2 regions of the Microbacterium sp. PAMC21962 genome follow, and region 2 is predicted to be linked to the other one. Evidence: predicted binding sites of a transcription regulator. Region 2 holds the regulator's gene; the other holds the start of a gene.
The links. The regulator HspR, encoded in region 2, represses chaperone genes until heat shock. The targets are predictions, from matches to a motif close to AAGTTGAGTCNNNNNGACTCAACTT.

Region 1: KY498_RS08780 (Hsp20/alpha crystallin family protein) is a predicted target of HspR. The motif match lies at 7,654-7,678, and genes of this name have one in related genera.

The regions. Positions count from the first base shown of each region.
Region 1 is NZ_CP080381.1:1,817,647-1,829,782, forward strand. It holds gene KY498_RS08740 (HNH endonuclease signature motif containing protein) at 1-1,349, shown strand, start outside; gene KY498_RS08745 (hypothetical protein) at 1,430-1,750, shown strand; gene KY498_RS08750 (DUF2207 domain-containing protein) at 1,772-3,622, opposite strand; gene KY498_RS08755 (MarR family winged helix-turn-helix transcriptional regulator) at 3,673-4,101, shown strand; gene KY498_RS08760 (ABC transporter permease) at 4,154-4,888, opposite strand; gene KY498_RS08765 (ABC transporter ATP-binding protein) at 4,885-5,652, opposite strand; gene KY498_RS08770 (DUF4287 domain-containing protein) at 5,669-5,965, opposite strand; gene KY498_RS08775 (DUF2804 domain-containing protein) at 6,006-7,043, opposite strand; gene KY498_RS08780 (Hsp20/alpha crystallin family protein) at 7,160-7,615, opposite strand; gene KY498_RS08785 (hypothetical protein) at 7,912-8,901, shown strand; gene KY498_RS08790 (L-serine ammonia-lyase, iron-sulfur-dependent, subunit alpha) at 8,988-10,487, opposite strand; gene KY498_RS08795 (alpha-amylase family protein) at 10,535-12,136, shown strand, end outside.
Region 2 is NZ_CP080381.1:2,208,225-2,220,360, forward strand. It holds gene KY498_RS10575 (potassium channel family protein) at 1-164, shown strand, start outside; gene KY498_RS10580 (DUF2252 domain-containing protein) at 169-1,530, shown strand; gene KY498_RS10585 (heat shock protein transcriptional repressor HspR) at 1,537-1,980, opposite strand; gene KY498_RS10590 (DnaJ C-terminal domain-containing protein) at 1,983-2,966, opposite strand; gene KY498_RS10595 (nucleotide exchange factor GrpE) at 2,982-3,578, opposite strand; gene dnaK (molecular chaperone DnaK) at 3,591-5,462, opposite strand; gene KY498_RS10605 (MFS transporter) at 5,681-6,991, shown strand; gene KY498_RS10610 (DEAD/DEAH box helicase) at 7,066-8,880, opposite strand; gene KY498_RS10615 (DUF427 domain-containing protein) at 8,907-9,404, opposite strand; gene KY498_RS10620 (LON peptidase substrate-binding domain-containing protein) at 9,441-10,040, shown strand; gene KY498_RS16535 (MarR family winged helix-turn-helix transcriptional regulator) at 10,050-10,637, opposite strand; gene KY498_RS10630 (hypothetical protein) at 10,752-11,396, shown strand; gene KY498_RS10635 (BCCT family transporter) at 11,553-12,136, opposite strand, start outside.

The DNA of each region.
Region 1 (12,136 bases), 390 kb from region 2:
ACGACCACGCGCGCCTGAACGCGATCCTCGACGGCCTTCTCGACCGGCGCCGCCGCATCGCGGCGCTACAGGCCGAGGAAGCCGAGCTGCTCCATGCCGCCCAGGAGTTCGCGCTCGCGCGACACGACGCCTTCGCGGCCGATCGCGATGCGCCGGACGACCTCCCGCTGCGTTCGGTGGCGGCCGAGATCGGCGCCGCGACCCTCCAGTCCGACCGCACGGTGCAGGCGCGGATGGGCGACGCCGCCACCCTGGTCGCGCGCTTCCCGGCGACTCTCGCCGCCCTGCGCGCGGGCCTGATCAGCCGCGCGCACGCGTCCGTCATCGTGGATGCCGGGGGTGCGATCCCCACGGACGACGCGCGCGACGCGTACGAGAGCGCGGTACTCGCCGTCGCCGAGCGCGAGACGGTCGGCCGACTGCGTCCCGTCGCGCGACGTCTCGCCGATCTCGCTCATCCCGTCCCCCTCGACGAACGTCACCGCACGGCTCGCCGCGATCGTCGCGTCTGGGTCGCCGACCGCGATGACGGCATGGCCGAGCTCGGCCTCACCGGTCCCGCGCACCTGATCCACGGCGCGTTCGACCGGCTCACGCAACTCGCGCGCGCCGTCACCGACGCCCGCCGTCGCCCGCCCGCCGTCGATCCGGCGAGCGCCACGACCGCGCTCGCGGCCGCCAACACGACTCGACCCACGACCGACGGCGAACCGCTCGACGCCCTCTTCCCCGCGGACGACGGCGCGTCCCCCGACACGCGACGCCTCGACGAGGTGCGCTGCGACGTCGCGCTCGACCTGCTGCTGAGCGGGCACGCCACGAGCGAGGCGAGCAACGCGTCCCTGCCCGAGAGCGCGTCGATCCGCGCGCGGATCCAGGTCACGATCCCCCTCCTCACCCTCGTCGGCGCCGATGACCGACCCGCCGATCTGGCCGGGTACGGCCCCGTGGATGCCGACACCGCCCGGCGCCTGGCCGAGACCGCACCCGGGTGGGACCGACTGTTCACCGCCCCGACCGGCGGGACCGTTCTCGCCGTCGACCGCTACCGCCCGAGCAACGAGCAGCGCCGCCTCCTCCGGGCACGCGACGAGCACTGCCGCTTCCCCGGATGCCGCCAGCCCACCCCACGCTGCGACATCGACCATACGATCGCCCGAGAGCACGACGGTCCGACGACGGTGGCGAACCTCGCCCACCTGTGCCGTCGCCACCACACCCTCAAACACCATTCCGCGTGGCGGGTCCGGCAGCGGCCGGACGGCACCCTCCAGTGGACCAGCCCGGCCGGGCGCACCTACGACGATCGCCCCGCGCGCTCGCTCGCCTTCGAGCCCGCGCCGTTCTGACGCACCCGCCACCCGCCCGAGCCCGCCCGAGCCCGCGCCGCCGGCACAGCCCGCCCGCGCGCCCGTGATGGAATGGCACCATGACCGACACCGCGATCTCGCTCACCCTCGACGGCACACCCGACCTGCCGAGCGCGATCCTGCAGGCGCTCTACCGCATCACCGGGCGTTCCACGGTCGAGCTCCGGCGCAGCATCCAGGGCCGGCAGCCGCTGTTCACCGCCGCCCTCTTCGGCAACGCCCACATCGACGTGGTCCCCCGTCTGGAGAAGACGATCGACTACCTCACCGACCTCGGACTGCCGTTCACGCTCCACGAACACGTCGACGGAGACCGCGACGAGATCGACCTCGCCACCCTCCATGCCATCCTCGGCGGCGCTGACGGCCAGTTCGCCTGACCGCCGCGGCGAGCGACCGCCTCAGACGCCGCCGCCCCCGCCGCCGCCTCCGCCCCCACCCGCCGAGCCTCCCCCGCCCGATCCTCCCGACGTCGATGACGACGACATCGCCGCACTGGAGAGCGAGCCGATGCCCGACGAGAACGCCGACGCATCGAAAGCCCCCGAGCCGTAGTACCAGTACGGACCCGTCGCGCCGACAGCCGTGTAGAGCACCGCGAGCTGCGCCGACCACTCCTTCTCCTGACCGAACACGACGGCGTAGGGCAGCAGCTTCTCGTACAGCACCAGCTTCTGTCGCGGGTCGTCCACGTCCACCGGCGCCCGTTCCGCGCCGGAGGGCGACTGCAGCATGCGGATGCGATCGGCCTCGGCCCAGCGGATGAACTCCTCGAGCCCCTTGAGGTGATCGCGCGTCTCGGCGCCCAGGGCGGTCAGCGGCTTGCGGGAGCACATCGCGATCACGACGACCGCGATCGCGACGCTGACTCCCAGCACCGTCCACGGCACGGCGGGCTGCACGTACGAGCCCAGCGCCACGAAACCGAGGCCCATCGCGGCCCCCGCACCGACGACCGCCAGCAGGATCGGAAGCCAGCGCGCCCGCGCGGGCACCTGTCGACGCAGCCCTCGGGCGCCGAGCTCGGTCTCCGCCGCGGCGAGGATCTTCTGGGCCACCTTCGACAGGCGGGTGTCCTGCTTGCCGAACCGGTACTGCTCCCCCGGCACGCCGTCCGGGAACAGTCCGTCGAGGAGCATCCTGCCGTCGCCGTCCGCCTTCGACGGGTCGACGAGCTCCGCCGCCAGCTTGTCCTTGCCGAACCAGCCGCCGTCCGTGTCGAGGATCCGGATCGAGCCGCGCACGGCCTGCTCCAGCACCTCGGCGGGGATCGCCTTCGACGTCTCGCCGAGCAGCACCGCGCTCTCGAGCGCATCGACGATCTTGGGCGGGTCGTACTCGGCGATGATCGTCGGCCGCCCCGGCTCGTCCGCGAGCTGCCGGCGTCGCGCCCGCACGCCCAGCACGCCGCCGGCGACGGCGAGGAGCCCGGCGACCGCCTGCCCCCACCCGAACGGCGAGGCCAGGTAGCCGGTGTCGTAGGTCGAGAAGGTGCCGTCCGTGAAACCGACCGCCACCGTCAGCGTCTCGTTCGGCTGCACGTCGTCCGCGACCGCCGTCACGATCGTGCCACCGCCGGCATCCGGCGACGCGGCGATCGACGTACACGGCGTCGAGGAGTTCTGCACCCCCTGATAGCAGGCCATCCGGCCCGTGAGGGCGGGAGCGAGCTCGGACCCCAGGTGCAGCCGCGCCGTCACGGTGCCGAACACCTGCGGCCAGTCGACGCCGTTGACGTCCCAGTAGAACTCCAGACCGGAGTCCGGGAAGACCCACGTGACGTTCTCGAGCGTGTAGGTCAGCACGAACGTCTGCGTCCCGCGCAGGAACCCGTCCGCGCGCGACACGATCGAGAAGGCGCCGTCCTCGCTGTCGATCTCGCTCGGGCGCGGCGCGCCGTTCTCGTCGGTCACGGACACGAGTTCCGGGTGCAGCGGCTGCCCGTTGTAGGTGGTCGGCAGCGACCGACGGATGCCGTGGTTCTGATCGGCATCCGGGAACTGCGCGACCAGCGTCTCGACCACCTCGAGGCGGCTCGTCCCGTCATCGGCGCGGGTCAGCGTGTAGTCCGCGGTCATCGACGAGAACGAGAAATCATCGGCGCTCGCCGGGCGCAGGGCGGGCGCGGATGCCGAGAGCGGACCCGCCGCGGAGGTCGCCGACGCCGGCGCCGCCGGACCCACGAGCAGCAGGGCCGCGAGAGCCGATCCGATCCCGACGAGCAGCGCCCGTCCGCGTCGCCGATGCCCCATGCGCTCCACCCTAGGCGGCGGTGCCCGGCCCGCGCACTACAGTGGACGCCATGACCGACCGCCGCCTCGCCGTCGCCGCGTGGGAGAGCCTCTTCCGCGCGCAGCACGAAGTGCTCCGCGAGATCAGCGATGACTTCGGCGAGGACGATCTGACGCAGGCCGAGTACGACGTGCTGCTCACCGTGGTGCGCGGCGACGACAACGCCGCCCGGCTGCGCGACGTCACCGCGAACATGCTGATCAGCCAGCCGAGTGTCTCCCGTCTCGTCGACCGGATGGTCGCGCGCGATCTCATCAGCAAGTGCACCGATCCGCACGACGGGCGGGGCGCCATCGTCCGGGCGACCGACAAGGGCGTCGCCGCGTTCCGCCGCGTCGCGACGGTCCACGGCCGCTCCATCGCCGAGCGGATGTCGGTGCTCAGCGACGCCGAGCTCGAGCAGCTCCAGCGACTCACGAGCAAACTGCGCGGCGCCTAGGGCCCAGAGGGATCAGGGGGGCTCAGGGGGGCTCAGGGGGCCCAGGTGCGGCTCAGGGGGTGCGCCGCCGCAGGGTGAGGGCGGCGAGCGCGAGGCACAGTATCGCGACCCCGGCGACCACGAGCACCGGCGCCCAGAGGTCCCATCCGTCGTCGCCCGCGCTCACGGCGGCGACGGCGTCGATCGCGTAGCTCAGCGGCAGCACGTCGCTGACGGCGCGCAGCACGTCGGGCATCTGATCGCGCGGCAGGAAGAGGCCGCCCAGCAGCAGCTGCGGGAAGACGAGCACGGGCATGAACTGCACGGCCTGGAACTCCGTGCGCGCGAACGCGCTGGCGAGCAGGCCGAACGCCGTCCCCATCAGGGCGTCCACCACCGCGACCACGCCGAGCTGCCAGATCTCGCCGTCCACCTCCAGCCCGCACACCACGACGGCGAAGGCGACCGTGACGACGGCCTGCACGAGCGCCACGAGCCCGAAGGCGAGCGCGTAGCCGAGGATGACGTCGGCTTTGGCGATCGGCGTCGTCATCAACCGTTCCAGCGTGCCGCCGCGACGCTCGCGCAGCGTCGTGATCGAGGTGACCAGGAACATCACGATGAACGGGAAGACCGCCAGGATGCCGCCGCCGAACTGCGCGAAGACCCCCTCTCGGTCGGAGAAGATCCAGGCGAACAGTCCGACGAGCAGCGCCGGGGCGGCCAGCATGAGCACGATCGAGCGGGGATCGTGGCGCAGCTGGCGCAGGACGCGCGCCGTCGTCGCGTCCACACGGCGCGCGTTCACGGCATCCCCCCGTCGCCCGTCGCGCGCACGAGCGCGAGGAACGCCGCGTCGGGATCGGTGGTCCCGGTCGCCGCGAGGAACCGCTCCGGCGTGGAGTGCGCCAGCACCCGCCCCTCCCGCAGCAGCACGATCTCGTCGCAGCGCAACGCCTCGTCCATCACGTGGCTCGACACGAGCAGCGTGGCACCGGCATCCGCGAGGGAACGGAAGATGCCCCACAGCGTCTCGCGCAGCAGCGGGTCCAGGCCCACGGTCGGCTCGTCGAGCACGAGGAGGTCGGGCGCGCCGAGCATCGCGACCGCGAGCGAGACGCGTCCGCGCTGGCCTCCGGAAAGGGAGCCCACCAGCCGGCGCTGCTGCGGCCGCAGCCCGACGTCGTCGAGGACGCGCGAGACGTCGCCGCGCGTCGCGCCGAGGACCGCCGCGAAGTACTCCAGGTTCTGGGCGACGGTGAGATCGTCGTAGACCGACGCCCCCTGACTGTCATACGCCACGCGGTGGCGCAGCGGCCGCGATCCGGCGGGCGCGCCGAGCACCGTCACCGTGCCCGCCGCGAGGCGTTGCACCCCGACGATCGCACGCATGAGCGTCGTCTTGCCGCTGCCGCTCGGCCCGAGCAGCCCCGTGATCCGCCCCGCGGCGATGTCGAGGTCGAGCCCGTCGAACACCGCGTCGCGTCCGCGCCGCACCACGAGGCCGCGGACGACCACGGCCGGGGCCGACGCTGCGGCCGGGGCGGACGACACCTCGGGAATGCTCGTCATGGGGGCATTATCCGCCTCAGGAGGCGCGCGCGGGGTTCGTGGCCTTGCCGTCCAGCCACAGCGTGTCGCTCGCATCGCTGTGGGTCGACGCGGTGCCCACGTGGGTCGACGCGATCTTCGGGCCCTTCGTGATCACGTGCACGAGAGCCATCGCATGCCCGCGGCCGAGGCCGTACTCGTCGGCGAGCCACGCGACGATCTCCCCGGCCTTCGTGCCGGGGCCGAAGCCCTTCTGCGTCGCCTGCTCCACGAACTGGCGCGGGGTGAGCCCGGTCTTGTCCTCGATGTTGTCGAGATATGCCTGAAACGACATCCGTTTCCCTTCCGGCGGTGCCTCCGCCTCGTGTTCAGCTCTACCAGCGATTGCGGACATCCTCGGCGAAGCCCTCGATGCCGTCGAAGTCGATGACCCCGCCCTCCACGGCGACGCGTCCCGACCACCGGCCGAAGCACTGGTCGGTGCGCGAGGCGACGACCCCGAGGCTGGTCGCCGACCGCTTGTCGAACGCGGGCTCGAACACCGCGTCGAGACCGCCGCCGCGCACCCGCCACGGACGCAGCGGCGTGGCGAGGTCGTAGTCCCAGGCGACGGGGACGGAGATCTTGTGCAGCACGCCGTCGACGACCACGCCGTTCTCGGTCGCCCCCGTCCCATCGGTCCAGCGCCCGCCCACCTGGATGCCGAACGTCCGGCCGTCGGCGAGCAGACCCGACCCGGCGCCCCAGTTCCACGCGACGTCGTACGGCCAGCGGCCCCGCCCGTGATCCAGGACCGCCCACGACCCGGCCGGCACGTCGTGATCGATCCCGTCGAGGGTGAGCGTGCCGGATGCCGGCAGCGCGACGTCCTTCACGGTGTACTGGAAGCGTCGGGACGACCACGGCACCACGACGGCGAGCAGGTCATGGCCGGGCGGCCGGGTCACGGTGATGTCGAACGACGCGGCGGGGATCTCCGCGTGCAGCCGCCAGAGCTGCCCGCGCTCGGCGGGCGCGATGGTCGCCGCGAAGTCGCGATGACGGGCGATCGTGATGCCCGTGCCGAGCGAGCCGGGCAGCGACACCTCGCGCGAGGGCAGGACGGTGGCGTTGCGGGACCACGTGCGTCCGGTGGCACGGTCGCGGATCCACACTTCGTGGACCGCGGCGTAGTCGAGCGACGACACGGTCAGCGACACGATGTGCGTGGGCGTGATGACGTTCCAGTACTCCCACCGCTTGTTGCGACCCCACGATCGCACGAACCGGCCGCGCCCCCGGCCGATGCCGTCGGTGTCGACGAGGGGCGTCCGGCTGAACCCGATCGCGGCCGGGTTCAGCCGGCCGTCGGGGCGCGTGAGGGAGACGGGTGCGGTGAGCTCGCGCTCGTGCGCGGCGGGGAGGTCGGGCATCGGCATCCTTGCTGACGTTCCGGGTCGGGTGCTTCGACACTAGCGCTGTCGACGCGAACCGCCCCGGTCCGAGGCGGACGCGGGGCGGTTCGGGCGGTGGCGCGGGGCGCCGACGGTCACGGCTCGACGGGCTGCGGCTCCTGTGCCGACGCGTGGGCCTGGATCGTGGGCGCGCCGCCGTCGGCGACGACCTGGACCTTGCGTGGCTTGGCCTTCTCGCTCACGGGGATCGTCACGGTGAGCACGCCGTTGCTGTAGGTCGCGGCGATGCCGTCGGTGTCGATGCCCTGGCCGAGGTTGAGCTGGCGCAGGAAGCTCGCGGTCTCGCGCTCGCGCGTGATCCACTTCACTCCCTCGCCCTCGGTGAGGGTGCGCTCGGCGCGGATCGTCAGCAGCTGGCCGTCCACGTCGATGTCGACCGAGCCCGGATCGATGCCCGGCAGGTCGGCGCTCAGCACGTAGTGGTCGCCGTCGCGGTAGAGGTCCATCGGCATCCGGCGCGGTCCGCGGCGCGTGTCGAAGAGGCCCGACGCGATGCGGTCGAGGTCACGGAACGGGTCATACGTGGCCATTGTTCTCTCCTGTTCGTGTATGGCTCTGTGAGTTCTGAAAGTTGAGCCTCATCGACTCAACTAACTTCAGATTAGCACTCACCCCAGGAGAGTGCCAACGGTTCACGCACAGCGAACCCTCCCACCTGCCCGGGCTCAGTTGACGCACGAGCCGGAAACCACGCCACCGTTTCCGGCGTCGGCGCCAACTCGCCGGGCAGCGCCCTCCTCCTCCCCAGACGGCGCACCCGCGCACGTTCTCCACGGGGCCTCGCGGCGCGGCGCGCGACGGCAGCGAATGCGCCCACGCTGAGGGGATGCCGCGCCCACCACGCCCGCTTCCGTCGACTCTGCCCCAGGTCTTCACCGCCGCCGATGCGGCGGCGGCGGGCGTCGCCCGCGGACGACTCGCGGCGCGCGACCTGGACGCACCCTTCCGCGGAGTCCGCCTCCGGCGTGAGGCAGACGACGCGGCGACGCTCGGCGAGGACGCCCCGGACGAGATCGCGCGGCGCGCCATCCTGCGTCGCGTCCGCGCGCACGTGCTGGTGCTTCCGCCCCACGCGTTCTACATCGGAACGACGGCGCTCGCGATCCACGGACTCCCCCTCCTCGACGCGGATGCCGCGGCATCCGGCGACCTCGACGTCGCCGTGCCTGCGCCGCACCGTGCGCTCCGGCGGACGGGCATCGCCGCCGTGCAGGTCGCGCCGATGCTCGTCCACTCCACGGTCCGGGCCGGAATTCCCGTCGCGACGCTCGGCTCCACCTGGGCGATGCTCGCCCGTGAGCACTCGACACGCGATCTGGTGGTCATCGGCGACGCGATCATCCGCGTGCCCCGCGACGGATGGGGGCGGCGTGTGCCCGAACGCCAGCTCGCCAGGCCCGAGAACCTGGGTGCGGCCGTCGCCGCAGGACGCCGACAGGGAATCGGGAAGCTCCGGGCAGCACTCCCCCTGCTGCGCACGGGCAGCATGTCGCCGCTCGAGACCGACTGGCGACTGTCGCTCATCGGGACCGGCCTGCCGGAGCCCGAGCTCGACGTCGAGGTGCGCACCTCGGACGGGCGATTGCTCGGCATCAGCGACGGCGCGTTCCGGGCTCACCAGGTCGCCGTCGAGATCGAGGGTGATCACCACCGCACCTCGCGTCGCCAGTGGGCGCGGGACCTCCAGAAGTACGCCGACTACGCGAACCTCGGCTGGGACGTCGTACGCCTGACCTCCGCGCACATCCGTCAGGATCCGTCCTTCGGCGCGGCACTGGTGCGCGCCGCCCTCGCGCGCCGCGCCGCGCCTGCGTGACCGGCCGCTCGGTGGGCCCGTTCGCCAGAAATGGCAGCGCGGTTTGCGGCGCGAGCGCCAACCGAACCGCGGCTGCGAGCCGGTGCTCAGCACTCCACGACGTTGACGGCGAGACCGCCCTCGCTCGTCTCCTTGTACTTCGTCGACATGTCGATGCCGGTCTGGCGCATCGTCTCGACGACGGCGTCCAGCGGCACGTAGTGGGTGCCGTCGCCGCGCAGCGCGAGACGCGCCGCCGTCACGGCGGTGGAGGCCGCGATGGCGTTGCGCTCGATGCAGGGGATCTGGACGAGCCCGCCGACGGGGTCGCAGGTGAGGCCCAGATGATGCTCCATCGCGATCTCCGCGGCGTTCTCGATCTGACGGTTCGTCCCGCCCATCACGGCCGTCAGCCCGCCGGCCGCCATCGCACACGCCGAGCCGACCTCGGCCTGGCATCCGCCCTCCGCACCCGAGATCGACGCGTTCGCCTTGAACAGCGAGCCCAGCGCCGTCGCCGTCAGCAGGAACCGACGGATGCCGCGGCGCCGGTTCGCCTCGGCGAGCGCCTCGGCCGAGGCCACGACCGCCTCCGGCGCGGGATCGGCCTCGCCGTGCAGGCCGAGCAGCGCCGAGCCGACCAGCTCCCCGTACGGGGTGACGGCGTTCGCGGCGCCGATCCCCGAGTCGGCGAGGAAGCGCCACCAGTACATCGCGACGGCGGGCAGGATGCCGGCCGCACCGTTGGTCGGCGCCGTCACGACCCGTCCGCCCGCGGCGTTCTCCTCGTTGACGGCGAGGGCGAACGCGCCCAGCCATTCCCCGGGCAGCTCCCGCCCGGAGGCGGCGACCTCCTCCAGCTGCGCCCGGATCGCTCCGGCGCGCCGCTTCACCTTGAGCATGCCGGGGAGCACGCCCTCGGCGTGCAGCCCCGCGTCGACGCACGCGGCCATCGCGTCCCAGATCGCGTCGAGGCCGGCGGCGACCTCCTCCTCGGATCGCAGCGCCTCCTCGTTGCGTCGGGCGACCTCCGCGATCGTCAGACCGTACTCGTCGCAGACGTCCAGCAGCTGCGCCGCCGTGGAGAAGGGCAGGGGCGAGGATGCCGCGGACACGGCCGCCTCCTCGCCCTGGCGGCGGATGAACCCGCCGCCGATCGAGTAATAGGTGTCCTCGCACACCGCCGCTCCCGCGGCATCCCGCGCGACCAGCGTCATCGCGTTCGGGTGACCGGGAAGGCGCGTGCGCGGGGCGAGCACGATGTCGGCGCGCGCGAACGCGACGGCGAGACGTCCGTCGAGCAGCAGGTCCGCCCCGTCCGTCCATCCCGACCACGCGCCGCGCACGAGAGCCGGATCGACCGTCTCGGGCTCGTGGCCCTGCAGCCCCGCCACGACGGCGTCGGGTGTGCCGTGACCGATGCCGGTGGCGCCGAGGGAGCCGTACAGCGCGCACTCGACCCGGACGATCCCGGCTCCCGTCGCGGCGGCGCGATCGGCCGCGCGGCGCGCGAAGTCGCGGGCCGCGCGCAGCGGACCCACCGTGTGGGAGCTCGAGGGGCCCACCCCGATGGAGAACAACTCGAACGCCGAGACGTACGCACTCACGCTCCGAGCCTACGCGCCGGTTACGCTGAGAACTCGGAGGGGGCACCATGACCGCACTGACGAGGCCGGAGGTCGACCTCCGCGCCGCGCTCGAGGCCTGCGAGGGCGCCGGACGCGTCGACGAGGGGTTCCTCTCCCGCGTCGATGCCCAGTTCCCCCGCCTGCACGAGCTCTTCACCCGTCTGTACGGCGATCGCGCCGACGGCCAGGAACAGCTCGCGGCGACCGTGGCCGCGGCATCCGCGTCGTGGAACGCACGCCCGCTCGACCTGAAGGTGCGCGACGCGCAGCGCGAGGCCGACCCCGAGTGGTTCCAGTCCGAGCGGATGCTGGGCGGCGTCTGCTACGTCGACCGCTACGCCGGCAACCTCGCCGGCATCCGCGACCAGATCCCGTACTTCCGCGAGCTAGGACTGACCTATCTGCACCTCATGCCGCTGTTCGACGCCCCCGACGGCGACAACGACGGCGGCTACGCGGTCTCGAGCTACCGGCGCGTCAACCCGAGCCTGGGCACGATGCAGCAGCTCACCGAGCTGGCGGCCGATCTGCGGCTGGCGGGCATCTCGCTCGTGCTGGACTTCATCTTCAACCACACCAGCGACGAGCACGAGTGGGCACGCAAGGCCGTCGCCGGCGACCCCGAGTACGCCGACTTCTACCTGATCTTCCCCGACCGTGAGATGCCCGACGCGTACGAGCGCACGACGCGGGAGATCTTCCCCGACGACCACCGTGGCTCGTTCGTGCCGCTGGAGGACGGCCGCTGGATCTGGTCGACGTTCTACCACTACCAGTGGGACCTCAACTACGCGAACCCCGCCGTCTTCCGGGCGATGGCGGGTGAGATGCTCTTCCTCGCGAACCAGGGCGTCGAGGTGCTGCGCATGGACGCCGTCGCCTTCATCTGGAAGCGGCTCGGCACCTCGTGCGAGTCGCTGCCCGAAGCGCACCTGCTGCTGCAGGCGTTCAACGCGGTGCTGGCGATGGCCGCTCCAGGCATGGTGTTCAAGTCGGAGGCGATCGTCCACCCCGACGAGGTCGTCAGCTACATCTCGCCCCACGAGTGCGAGCTGTCGTACAACCCGCTGCAGATGGCGCTGACGTGGGAGGCGCTGGCCACCCGCGACGGACGGCTGCTGCAGCAGGCGCTGGATCGCCGCCACGCCCTGGCGCCGGGCACGGCGTGGGTGAACTACGTGCGCAGCCACGACGACATCGGGTGGACCTTCGCCGACGAGGATGCCGCGGAGCTCGGCATCGACGGCTACGCGCACCGGCAGTTCCTCAACCGCTTCTACACCGGACGCCACGAGGGCACCTTCGCGCGCGGCGTCGCCTTCCAGGAGAACCCCGCCACGGGGGATGCCCGGGTGACCGGGACCACCGCGTCGCTCGCGGGCATCGAGGCGGGCGATCCCGGTGGCGAGGACCGGGTCGTCCTCGCCCACGCCCTGGCGCTGTCGACCGGCGGCATCCCGCTGCTGTATCTCGGCGACGAGGTCGCGCAGCTCAACGACTACACCTACGCCGACGACCCGGTGCGCCACGGCGACACCCGGTGGGTGCACCGCGGCAACCGTCCCCGCGACGCGTACGCCCACCGCGGCGACGACACCACGGCCGCCGGCCGCGTCTTCCACCGCCTC
Region 2 (12,136 bases):
TCATGATGGGAGGGCTCATCGTGCTGGGTGTCACGAGCGCCACGGTGATCTCCGCGCTCACCGACCAGATGCACCGGGTGGGCCAGCGTCTCCAGCACGAACGCGCGCTCGACGCCGCCCGCGGCTCGACGCCGGGGGACGCCGACGATTCGATGCCATCATGAGCGCATGACCCTCGCTTCCTGGACAGCGCCCACGAGCCGGCAGAGCGCGCACGAGGAAGGCCGCCGCGAGCGCCGACGCTTCCCTCGGAGGATGCTGGCCGAACTGCCGGCGCGCCGGCGCGACCCCCTCGGCATCCTCTCCGCCCAGAACGCCGCTCGCGTCCCGGAACTCGTGCCGCTGCGCGACGAGCGCATGTCGGCCAGCCCGTTCGCGTTCTATCGCGGCACCGCGGCGCTCATGGCGGACGACCTCGCGGCGGGGCCGACCAGCGGCATCCTCGTCGCGTCGTGCGGCGACGCCCACGTCGCCAACTTCGGCTTCTACGCCTCGCCCCAGCGCACGCTCGTGTTCGATCTCAACGACTTCGACGAGTCGGCGTGGGCCAGCTGGGAGTGGGACCTCAAGCGCCTGGTCGCCAGCATCGTCGTCGCCGGTCAGGCGACCGGACGCGACGATGCCGTCACCGCGGATGCCGCGCGCGCCGCGGTCGTGCGCTACGCGCGGGCCCTCGCCGTCGGCGACACCACGACGCCGCTCGCGCGGTTCTACCAGCACTTCGACGCCGCGGGCGGCCTGATCGGCGGCGACAAGGCGTCGCGGAAGGTGCTGCGTGCGGCGATCGCGGACGCCGAGAAGCGCACCGGCGACAAGGCCGTGCGCAAGATGACCGCCCTCGATCCCGACGGCCGGCTGCGCTTCGTGGAACAGCCGCCGACGATGACCCACGTCACCGACGAGATCGTCGCCGCGGTGGATGCCTCCCTGGCCCAGTACATCGCGACGACCCGCGCCGACGTGCAGCTCGTCCTGTCGCACTACTCACTGTCGGATGTCGTGCGTCGCGTCGTCGGCGTGGGCAGCGTGGGCACGCGCTGCTACGTGGCCGTGTTCGTCGACGGCGACGGGGCCGCCCTGCTCATGCAGGTGAAGGAGGCCGGCCGCAGCGTGCTCGAGGAGTACGGGGGCGCCGCGCAGCGCGCCGAGCTCGCCTCGTTCGTGGCGAGCCACGGGCAGGGCGGCCGGGTCGTCGCCCTGCAGCGGATCCTGCAGGGCTCGTCCGACCCGTTCCTCGGCCACTTCCGCGGCGCGAGCACCGACTACTACGTGCGCCAGTTCCGCGACATGAAGGGCGGGATCGACGCGGAGACGCTCGAGGACGCGCCCTTCCGGCTCTACGCCCAGGCGTGCGCCACGGTGCTGGCGCGCGCCCACGGCCAATCCCCGAACGCGGCGCGCGTGGTCGGCTACCTGGGTGCGGGGCGGGCCGCCGCAGAGTCCATCGTGGAGTGGGCGTACGGATACGCGGCGCTCTCCCGCACCGACTACGGCGCCTTCGTCGACGCCGTGGGCACCCGCACCGTCTAGTCGCCGCTACTGCTCGGGATCGGCGTCCGCCGCGGGCAGCGGTCGCCACAGGACGACTTCCGTCGCCCGGCGCACGCGCGTGCCGTGGCGGAGGGTCACGACCGACCCCGTCGCCCCCGCCGCGAAGACGCGGGAGCGACGGGCGAGCTCCTCCTGCAGCCGCTGCTCCAGCTCGGCGACGCGACGGCGCAGGCCGCGCGCCTCGTTCTCGAGCTCGATCAGCCGCGAGATGGCCGGCAGGCTCATGCCCTCGGCCGAGAGCGCGGCCACCTCGCGCAGCTGCTTGACGTGACGCAGCGAGTAGCGCCGCGACCCGCCCTGGGTGCGGCCGGGGACCACCAGGCCCAGCCGGTCGTACTGGCGGAGGGTCTGCGGGTGCATGCCGGCGAGCTCGGCGGCGACGGCGATCGCGAAGATCGGGGCCTCCTCGTCGGGCTGCTCGTCGCTCATCGTCACTCCCGGGCCTTGGCCATGAGGTCGGCGCGCGGATTCTCCTTCGGCTCCAGCTCGTGGAAGCGCTCCAGCGCCTCCTTCGCCTGGTCGTCCAGGTGCGCCGGGACGGCGACCTGGACCTCGGCGAGCAGATCGCCCGTGCCCTTCGCGGTGTGGACACCTCGGCCCTTGACCCGCAGCACGCGACCCGACGGGGTGCCGGGCGCGACGCGGAGCTTGACGGGATCGCCGCCGAGCGTCGGCACCTCGATCGTCGCCCCCAGCGCCGCCTCCGTGAAGGTCACCGGGACGGTCACGCGCAGGTTGAGCCCGTCACGCGTGAACACGGGATGCGGCCGCACGGTGACGCTCACGACGACATCGCCCGCCTCGCCGCCGTCGGGCGACGGCCGTCCGCGTCCGCGCAGCCGGATCTTCTGGCCGTCGGAGACCCCAGCCGGGATCTTCACCTTGAACGGCTTGCCGTCCTCGCCGGCGAGCGTGATGGTCTCGCCCTTGACGGCGGTCTGGAAGTCCAGCGTGGTGCGCGCGGTGACGTCGGCGCCGCGCTGCGGACCGCCGTAGCCGCGGAATCCGCCGGTCGACTGACCGAAGCGTCCCGAGCCGAAGCCGCCGCCCTGGCCGAACATCGAGAACAGGTCGTCGAAGTCGGCCGACTGCGCCGATCCGCGCGACTGGCCGAAACGGCTGAAGACGTCCTCGAACCCGCCGGCACCCGCGCCGGGCGCCTGGAAGCGTGCGCCTCCGGCGCCCATCGCGCGGATCTGGTCGTACTCCTCGCGCTGGGCCTTGTCGGAGAGCACGGCGTACGCCTCGCTCATCTCCTTGAACTTCGCCTCTTTCGCCGGGTCTCCCTGCGTGGAGTCCGGGTGGTAGGTGCGCGCGAGCTTGCGGTACGCCTTCTTCAGGTCGGCCTCGGACACGTCCTTGGAGACGCCCAAGACCTTGTAGAAGTCCTTGTCGAACCAATCCTGACTGGCCATGGACACCTCCTCCCGTCAGTCGGCGGAACCGGCGACGACGACCTTGGCCGGTCGCAGTTCGATCGTGCCCAGGCGGTAGCCGACCTCGACGACATCGAGGATGGTGCCGTCCTCGACCCCGCCGGGGTTCGGGGCGTGGAAGATCGCCTCGTGCTGCTGCGGGTCGAAGGCCTCGCCGGCGACGCCGTAGGTCTCCACCCCGAGGCGGGCGACGACGGCGCGCAGCTTCTCGGCGATCGCCAGCAGCGGCGAGCCCTCGACCAGATCGCCGTGCTTCTCGGCACGGTCGAGGTCGTCGAGCACCGGCAGCAGTCCCTTGGCGACCGAGCCCTTCGCGCGGGCGATCTCCACCTCGCGCTGCTCCTCGGTGCGCCGCCGGTAGTTGGCGTACTCGGCCTGCACCCGCTTGAGATCCAGCAGCAGGTCGCGGTCCTCGGGGGATGCCTCCGCCACCGCGGCCTCGTCCGTCTGCGCCGTGTCGAGGATGTCGTCGACGGTCAGCGCGTCGCCGTCATCCGCGGCCCCCTGCGAGTCGGGGCCGGAGGCGTGCGCCTCCGACCCCTCGTCACCGGGGACTTCGTCGATCGGCTCTTCGAAGTCCTTGTTCGTCATGGCTCGATTCTCTTACTTCTTCTCGTCCTCGTCGTCGACGACCTCGGCGTCGATCACGTCCTCCTCGGGGTTCGGCACGCTGCCGTTGCCCGGGTCGGCCACCGTGGGGTCGCCCTGCTCGCCCGCCGCCTGCGCCGAGGCGTAGATGGCCTCGCCGAGCTGCTGCTGCGACGCGTTGAGCTTGTCGAACGCGTTCTTCACGGCATCCTCGTCGTCACCGGCGAGCGCGGTCTTCAGCGCGTCGACGTCGGCCTGGACGGAGGTCTTCACCTCGGCGGGGAGCTTGTCCCCGTTGTCCTTGATGAGCTTCTCGATCGAGTACGAGAGGGTCTCGGCCTGGTTGCGGACCTCGGCGGCCTCGCGGCGCTTCTTGTCCTCGGCGGCGTGCTCCTCGGCCTCGCGCACCATGCGCTCGATGTCGTCCTTGGGCAGCGACGAGCCGCCGGTGATCGTCATCGACTGCTCCTTGCCGGTGCCCTTGTCCTTCGCGGACACGTGGACGATGCCGTTGGCGTCGATGTCGAAGGTGACCTCGATCTGCGGGATGCCGCGGGGAGCCGGCGCGATGCCGGTCAGCTCGAACGTGCCCAGCGGCTTGTTGTCGCGGGTGAAGTCGCGCTCGCCCTGGAAGACCTGGATCGCGACCGACGGCTGGTTGTCGTCGGCGGTCGTGAAGGTCTCGCTGCGCTTGGTCGGGATGGCCGTGTTGCGCTCGATGAGCTTGGTCATGATGCCGCCCTTGGTCTCGATGCCGAGGCTCAGGGGGGTGACGTCGATGAGCAGCACGTCCTTGCGCTCACCCTTGAGGACACCGGCCTGCAGGGCGGCGCCGACGGCGACGACCTCGTCCGGGTTGACGCCCTTGTTGGGCTCCTTGCCGCCGGTGAGCTGCTTGACCAGCTCAGTGACCTGCGGCATGCGGGTCGATCCGCCGACGAGCACGACGTGGTCGATGTCGCCGACCTTGATGCCGGCCTCGGCGATGACGTCATTGAACGGCTTCTTCGTGCGGTCGAGGAGGTCCTTGGTGAGGTCCTCGAACTTGGCACGGGTGAGGGTCTCCGACAGCGACACGGGGCCCGAGTCCGTCAGCGACAGGTAGGGCAGGTTGATGGAGGTGCTCGTCGAGCTCGACAGCTCCTTCTTGGCCTGCTCGGCCGCCTCCTTCAGACGCTGCAGCGCGATCTTGTCGCCCGAGACGTCGACGCCGGTGGTGTCCTTGAACTGCTTGATGAGGTAGTCGACGACGCGCTGGTCCCAGTCGTCGCCGCCGAGGCGGTTGTCACCGGCGGTGGCGCGCACCTGGATCGTGGAGAAGTCGTCGTCCTTGCCCACCTCGAGCAGGGACACGTCGAACGTGCCGCCACCGAGGTCGAAGACGAGGATGAGCTCGTCCTCCTTGCCCTTGTCCAGGCCGTAGGCGAGAGCGGCGGCGGTGGGCTCGTTGATGATGCGCAGGACGTTGAGGCCCGCGATCTCACCGGCATCCTTCGTCGCCTGACGCTCGGCGTCGTTGAAGTACGCGGGGACGGTGATGACGGCGTCGGTGACGCTGTCGCCCAGGTACTCCTCGGCGTCGCGCTTGAGCTTCTGGAGGATGCGCGCGGAGATCTCCTGCGGGGTGTACTGCTTGCCGTCGATCGACTGGGTCTTCCAGTCGGTGCCCATGTGCCGCTTGACCGACGAGAGCGTGCGGTCGACGTTGGTGACGGCCTGGCGCTTGGCGGTCTCGCCGACGAGCACCTCGCCGTCCTTGGTGAAGGCCACGACCGACGGGGTCGTGCGGAAGCCCTCGGCGTTGGCGATGACCTTCGGCTCGCCGCCCTCGAGGACGGAGACGACGGAGTTCGTCGTCCCGAGGTCGATACCCACTGCACGTGCCATTGTGTTCCCTTTCGTGAAACGGATCTGAGGAAGTCTGCGGGGTTGAGTCCTACCGGCTCAACTTCGATGTGTTCCACGATAGCCCCGGCATCCACGGCTGTCAAACCCAAGTTGATATGAATCGGCTCAACTTTCGTGACGGATGCCGGGAGTAACGTGACCTGCACGCGCGATGACGCGCCACCCGGTGTTCACCGAAGGGACATACCGTGACGAACATGTCACTGCCCGACCAGCCCGCCCCGCCGGCACCCCTCGCCCGCTCGACCGGTCGTGGCGCCGTGCTCGCGTGGGGGCTGTGGGACTGGGGATCGGCCTCGATCAACGCCGTCGCCACCTCGTTCGTGTTCACCGTGTACCTCACCGGCAGCGCCTTCGGTGACGCGGCGAGCACGTCGCAAGCCCTTTCGCTGGCCCTCACCCTCGCCGGCCTGGTGGTGCTCATCACGGCGCCGATCACAGGACAACGCTCGGACGCCTCGGCGCACCGCAAGCGGTGGCTCGCCATCAACACGGGCGTCGTCGTGCTCATGCTGGCGCTGATGATCTTCGTCCGCGAAGACACCGCCTACCTGTGGTTCGGGCTCACGCTGCTCGCGGTCGGCACCATCTTCTACGAGCTGGCGAGCGTGAACTACAACGCGATGCTCTCCCAGATCTCCACGCCGCGCACGGTGGGCAAGGTCTCCGGCTTCGGCTGGGGGATGGGCTACCTGGGGGGCATCGTGCTGCTGCTCGTGCTCTACTTCGGGCTCATCAAGCCCGACGTAGGACTGTTCGGCGTCACGGGGGCCGACGGCATGGCCGTGCGCGTGTCGATGCTCCTCGCCGCGATCTGGTTCGCTCTGTCGGCCCTCCCCCTGCTGTTCGCGGTGCCGGAGAACACGCCGTCCACGCCCGGCGCGGCGCGCATCGGCTTCTTCGCCTCCTACCGGGTGCTCTTCGGAACGGTCGCCTCGCTGTGGCGCGAGAGCCGTCCGACCGTCTGGTTCCTCCTCGCCAGCGCGATCTTCCGCGACGGACTCACGGGAGTCTTCACCTTCGTCGGAGTGCTGGCGACCGGCACATTCGGGCTCACCGCCGCGGACGTGCTCATCTTCGCCATCGCCGCCAACGTCGTGGCGGGCATCGTGACCATGGCGTCGGGCTTCTTCGACGACCGGTTCGGACCGAAGCCGGTCATGATCGTCTCGCTCGTCGCGCTCGTGGTCGGCGGCATCCTGATCTTCGTGCTCCACGACGGAGGGCCTGCCGTGTTCTGGGGCCTCGGTCTCGCGATGGCGATGTTCGTCGGGCCCGCCCAGTCCGCGTCGCGTACGTTCCTGGCCCGCAGCATCCCCACCGGTCGCGAGGGAGAGGTGTTCGGCCTCTATGCGACGACCGGCCGCGCCGCCGTCTTCCTCGCCCCGATGATGTTCGGCGTCTTCGTCACGCTCGGAGGCGATCAGTACTGGGGCGTGCTCGGGCTCGTCGCCGTGCTGCTCGTGGGGCTGGCACTGCTGATCCCCGTGCGTCCGCCCGCCCGCTGATCACGCCGCCCGGTCGCTGAGCGAGCGCAGCGAGTCGAAACGCGGCTCCCGCGCCGATAGATGCCGAGCCGCGCTCAGTCGCGGCGCGGGCGCCGCTCGCCGCGGTCGACACGCTCGCCGCGGTCCGGACGCTTGGCGGAGCGCTGGAACCGGTCGGGCTTGATCTCGATGAGGCGGCCGCTGATCCGCGTGCCCTCGAGCCGCTGGAGCGTGTCGCGGGGGAGGTCGGCGGGCAGCTCCACGAGCGAGAAGTCGGGACGGATCTGAATCGCGCCGAAGTCCTCGCGACGCAGGCCGCCCTCGTTCGCGAGCGCACCGACGATCTGGCGCGGCTCGACCTTGTGACGGCGCCCGACCTCGATGCGGTACGTGGCGGTGGGACCGCCGCTGCGCTCACGCCGGGGCCGGTCGCCGCGATCACCGCGGTCACCGTCACGGACGGGACGGTCGCCGCGGTCGCCGCGGTCCGCACGCTCGCGGCGCGGCTCGGGGCCGTCCGCGTCCAGCAGCAGCGGGGTCTCGCCCTGCGCGACGACGGCGAGCGCGGCGGCCACATCCGCCTCGGGCACGTCGTGGTGCGTGACGTAGTGGTTGATGATGTCGCGGAAGCGGTCGATGCGCTCGGTCTCGGCCAGCGCCGCCGTGATCGCGTCGTCGAACCGGGTGAGGCGCGTCGCGTTGACGTCCTCGGCGCTCGGCAGCGACATCTCGGTGAGGGGCTGGCGCGTCGCCTTCTCGATGGAGGCGAGCATCCGGCGCTCGCGCGGCGTGACGAAGCTGATCGCGTCGCCCGAGCGGCCGGCGCGGCCGGTGCGGCCGATGCGGTGGACGTACGACTCGGTGTCGATGGGCAGATCGAAGTTGACGACGTGGCTGATCCGCTCGACGTCGAGACCGCGGGCGGCGACGTCGGTGGCGACGAGGATGTCGAGCTTGCCGTCCTTGAGCTGGTTGACGGTGCGCTCGCGCTGCACCTGCGCGACATCGCCGTTGATGGCGGCCGCGGCGTATCCGCGCGCCCGCAGCTTCTCGGCGAGGGTCTCGGTCTCGTTCTTCGTGCGGGTGAAGACGATCATGCCCTCGAAGTTCTCGACCTCGAGGATGCGGGTGAGCGCGTCGACCTTCTGCGGGTACGACACGATCAGGTAGCGCTGGGTGATGTTGGTCGCGGTCGAGGTCTTCGCCTTGACGTTGATCTCCTCGGCATCCTTCAGATACGTGCCGGCGAGGCGACGGATCTGCGCGGGCATCGTCGCGGAGAAGAGCGCGACCTGCTTGCCCGCGGGGGTGTCGGCGAGGATCGTCTCGACGTCCTCGGCGAAGCCCATCTTCAGCATCTCGTCGGCCTCGTCGAGCACGAGGAACCGCAGCTCGGAGAGGTCGAGGGTGCCCTTGTCGAGGTGGTCCATGATGCGGCCGGGGGTGCCGACGACGATGTGCACGCCGCGGCGGAGCGCCGACAGCTGCTGCCCGTAGCCCTGGCCGCCGTAGACGGGCAGCACGTGCACGCCGCGGAGGTGACCGGCGTAGGACTCGAACGCCTCGCACACCTGCAGGGCGAGCTCGCGGGTCGGCGCGAGCACGAGCGCCTGCGGCGTCTTCTGCGACAGGTCGAGCTGCGAGAGGATCGGCAGCGCGAACGCGGCCGTCTTGCCGGTGCCGGTCTGCGCGGTGCCGAGCACGTCGCGACCCGCGAGCAGCGGCGGGATCGTCGCGGCCTGGATGGCCGACGGCGTCTCGTAGCCGACGTCCTTCAGCGCCTTGAGCACCGCGGCGTCGAGGCCGAGGTCGGCGAATCCGGGCGCCGCCGGAGCCTCGGCGGAGTCGGCGATGCGGGTGTCGGGCGCGGGAGCGGCCTCGACGGGATCGGTGGAGCTGTCAGAGGCCATGTGACCACGGTAGTCGCCCGGCGCCGTCACCACCCCATCGAGCCGGGCACTCCCTTGAACGGCCCGACGACGTTCGCCGTCACCCACCCGCCGTAGAACCGTCCCGGCTGCGGGGTGACGACCTCCCCGTCGACGGTGCACGCGTCCATCGGGGCGGCGTAGACGGCGACCCGATCGCGCAGGATGCCGTAGCCCGCCGAGGGCTGCGGATAGTTCCACGCCGCCCCCGGACGGGTGAGGCCGCCGCCCACCACGTCGAGGTAGCGGGCGGCACCCTTGAACTCGCAGAACGAGGAGCCTTCGGCATCCACCAGCGCACCCGGGGCGAAGTCGGCGATCGGCAGGTAGTAGACCGGCGGATGACTGGTCTCGAGCACGCGCACCGCGTCACGCGTGTCGGCGATCAGCTCACCGCCGAGGCGGATCGTCACCCGTGCCGCGACCGGCTCGACGCGGGGCGGGCGGGGGTAGTCCCACACCGACTCCTGCCCGGGAGCCGGCGTTTCGGGGAGAGGGCGGGGCATGCGCCCACTGTACGTGCGTCGGTGTTGACTGGACGCATGACCGTGATGCCGATGTTTCCTCTCGGGGCGGTGCTCTTCCCCCACACGCCCCTGCCGCTGCGGGTGTTCGAGCCGCGGTATCTGCAGCTGATGGGTGAGCTGCTCGACAGCGACGACCCGCAGTTCGGTGTCGTGCTGATCGAGCGCGGACACGAGACCGGCGGCGGCGATCAGCGGTCCGACATCGGCACGCTGGCGCGCCTCGTCAACGTCGCGGCCGGGGCGGACGCTCTGCAGGTGGTCGCCGTCGGCACCGACCGGTTCACCGTCGACGGGTGGCTCGACGACGCCCCCTACCCGCGGGCGGAGGTGTCCCGGCGGGATCCGCTGGTGTGGAACGACGCGCTGACGCCGCTGCGCACCGAGGCCGAGGCGATCGTGCGGCGGGTGCTCGGCCGGTTCCCCGACGCGCCGTGGGGAGCGCACATCGAGCTGTCGTCCGACCCGGTGGCCGCGGTGTGGCAGATCGCCGCGATCGCCCCGCTGGTGGAGTACGACCAGCAGCGACTCCTGCGGGCGACGACGATGGGCGGCCTGCTGCAGCAGATCATCGATCTGACGCTCGAGGTCGACGAGATCTGGCCCGCCGACGACTGACGGCGGCGCTCAGCCTCGCGGCCAGGCGGCGGCGAGCTTCGTGAGCAGTCGGGCGAGGTCGGCGCGTTCGGTCTCGCTGAAGTCCGCGAGGGCGGCGGCGAGGTGCTCCCGGCGCCGTCCGCGGAACCCCGTCGCGACCCGCTCCCCCGTCGGCGTGAGCGCGATGCGCGTGCGACGGGCGTCGTCGGGGTCGGCCTCGCGCCGCACCAGACCCATCTCGACGCTCTGCTGCACCAGCCGCGACGCCCGCGGCTGATCCACTCCGATCGCCTCGCCGAGCTCGCTCACGCTGAGCGGGTGGGATGCCGCGTGCAGCGCTTCGATCAACCGCAGCCGCGCCGGGCCGCCCATGCGGATCGCGGGGCCGCCCTCTCGGGCGCCGGGCCAGGACGGCGGCGTCCCGACGTCGTGATGACCGCCGTGGCGACCGCGTCCGCCCCTCATCCAGGGCGGGCCGCCCGCTCCCTCCTCCGCGCCCGGGGGACGCCCGTGGCGGTCACCGCCGCCGGGGCCCGGACCCCGCCCGCGCAGACGACCGAGGGCGGCATCGATGGCATCGAGGTCGGCGTCGGAGGGTGAGGAGTCGGGATCCGGCATACCTCGAATTTACATGTCTCTTGACATGTTCCGGCATTGCATGTCACACTGCATGTACATGCGCATTGACATGCAAATGGATCGCACCCGCGATCCCTCACGAAAGGACCTCCCATGGAGAACCTCACAGACATCCCCGAAACCACCCCCGCCGTCCCCGACCAGCGCGCCTTCGCCCGCGAGGTGCGCAGGGTCGCTCGTGCCCTCTGGCAGGAGCGCGCCGCCGCGTTCACGGCCGACGACATCGGCCCGCGCGAGGCGCGACTGCTGCACCTGCTCGCCTCCGAGCGCGCCGCCGACCTGCCGGAGCACCTGCCGCACGGCGGCAAGCGCCTTCGCCGGCTGGCCGAGCGCGGCTGGGCGACCGAGACCGACGGCACCTGGACGCTGACCGAGACCGGCCGCACCGCCGCCCAGCGACTCACGCAGCACCTCACCCACCGCAGGGAGGAGATCGGAACCCGCCTCGCCGAGGCCGTGTCGGCCGACGAGCTCGCGTCCGCCACGACGACCCTCGAGGCCGTCGCCCGTGCGCTCGGCGCTCCGGACGGTGACGGCCCGGACGGCCATCCCCGACACCGCCGCCACGGCTTCGGACCGGGCGCGCACGGCTTCGGACCGGGCGCGCACGGCCGGGGCCGGGCTCATCACGGCGAGGGCTGCCGCGACCACGCCCCGCGTCAGGGCGACGCGGAGAGCGCGTACGAGCGCGGCTTCGCCGCCGGTTTCAGCGAGGGCCGCACGGCCGCCGGGGCGTGAGCCCGTCCCGAACCGGCGCGCGCCCGTCCCGAACTCCTCCGATCGACGCCCTCACCGTCGCCGCAGCCCCGCGTCCACGCGGTTCCTGCGGCGGCAGGGGACGCCAGTGGAGGAGTCCGGGACCGCGCCCGGCGGCGCCCGGACGCGCCCCGCGCGTCAGCGCGGCGTGCGCCGCCACCAGGACGGCATCCGGACGCCCTGCTCGTTGCCGCTCTCGACGTCGAGCCCGTAGTGCTCGCCGACGTAGTCGACGAGCTGGGCACGCTCCGCACGGTCGTAGACGCGCCGCTCCCGTCGGAAGGCGATGACGGTCGACCAGCACATGAGCAGCATGACCACGCTGAACGGCAGCGCGATCGTGATCGCCGCGGTCTGCAGCGCCGACAGCCCGCCGGCGAGGAGCAGCGCGATCGCGAGCGCCGCCGTGGCGAGCGTGAAGAACACCCGCACCCACCGCTTCGGCTCCGCGTCGCCGCCGGTCGCCAGCATCCCCATCACGAGCGCGCCGGAATCGGCGGAGGTGACGAAGAAGATGCCGATCAGCACGATCGCGCCGATCGTCAGCACCTGCCCGGCGGGCAGATGCGCGAACAGCTGGAACAGCGCCCCCTGCAGATCGACGCTGCCGTCCGGGAGCAGCATCGACCCGGGGGCGTTCAGCTCCTGGTAGAGCGCGGAGCCTCCGAGCACCGCGAACCAGATGATGCCCACGAGCGTCGGCACGATCAAGACGCCCAGCA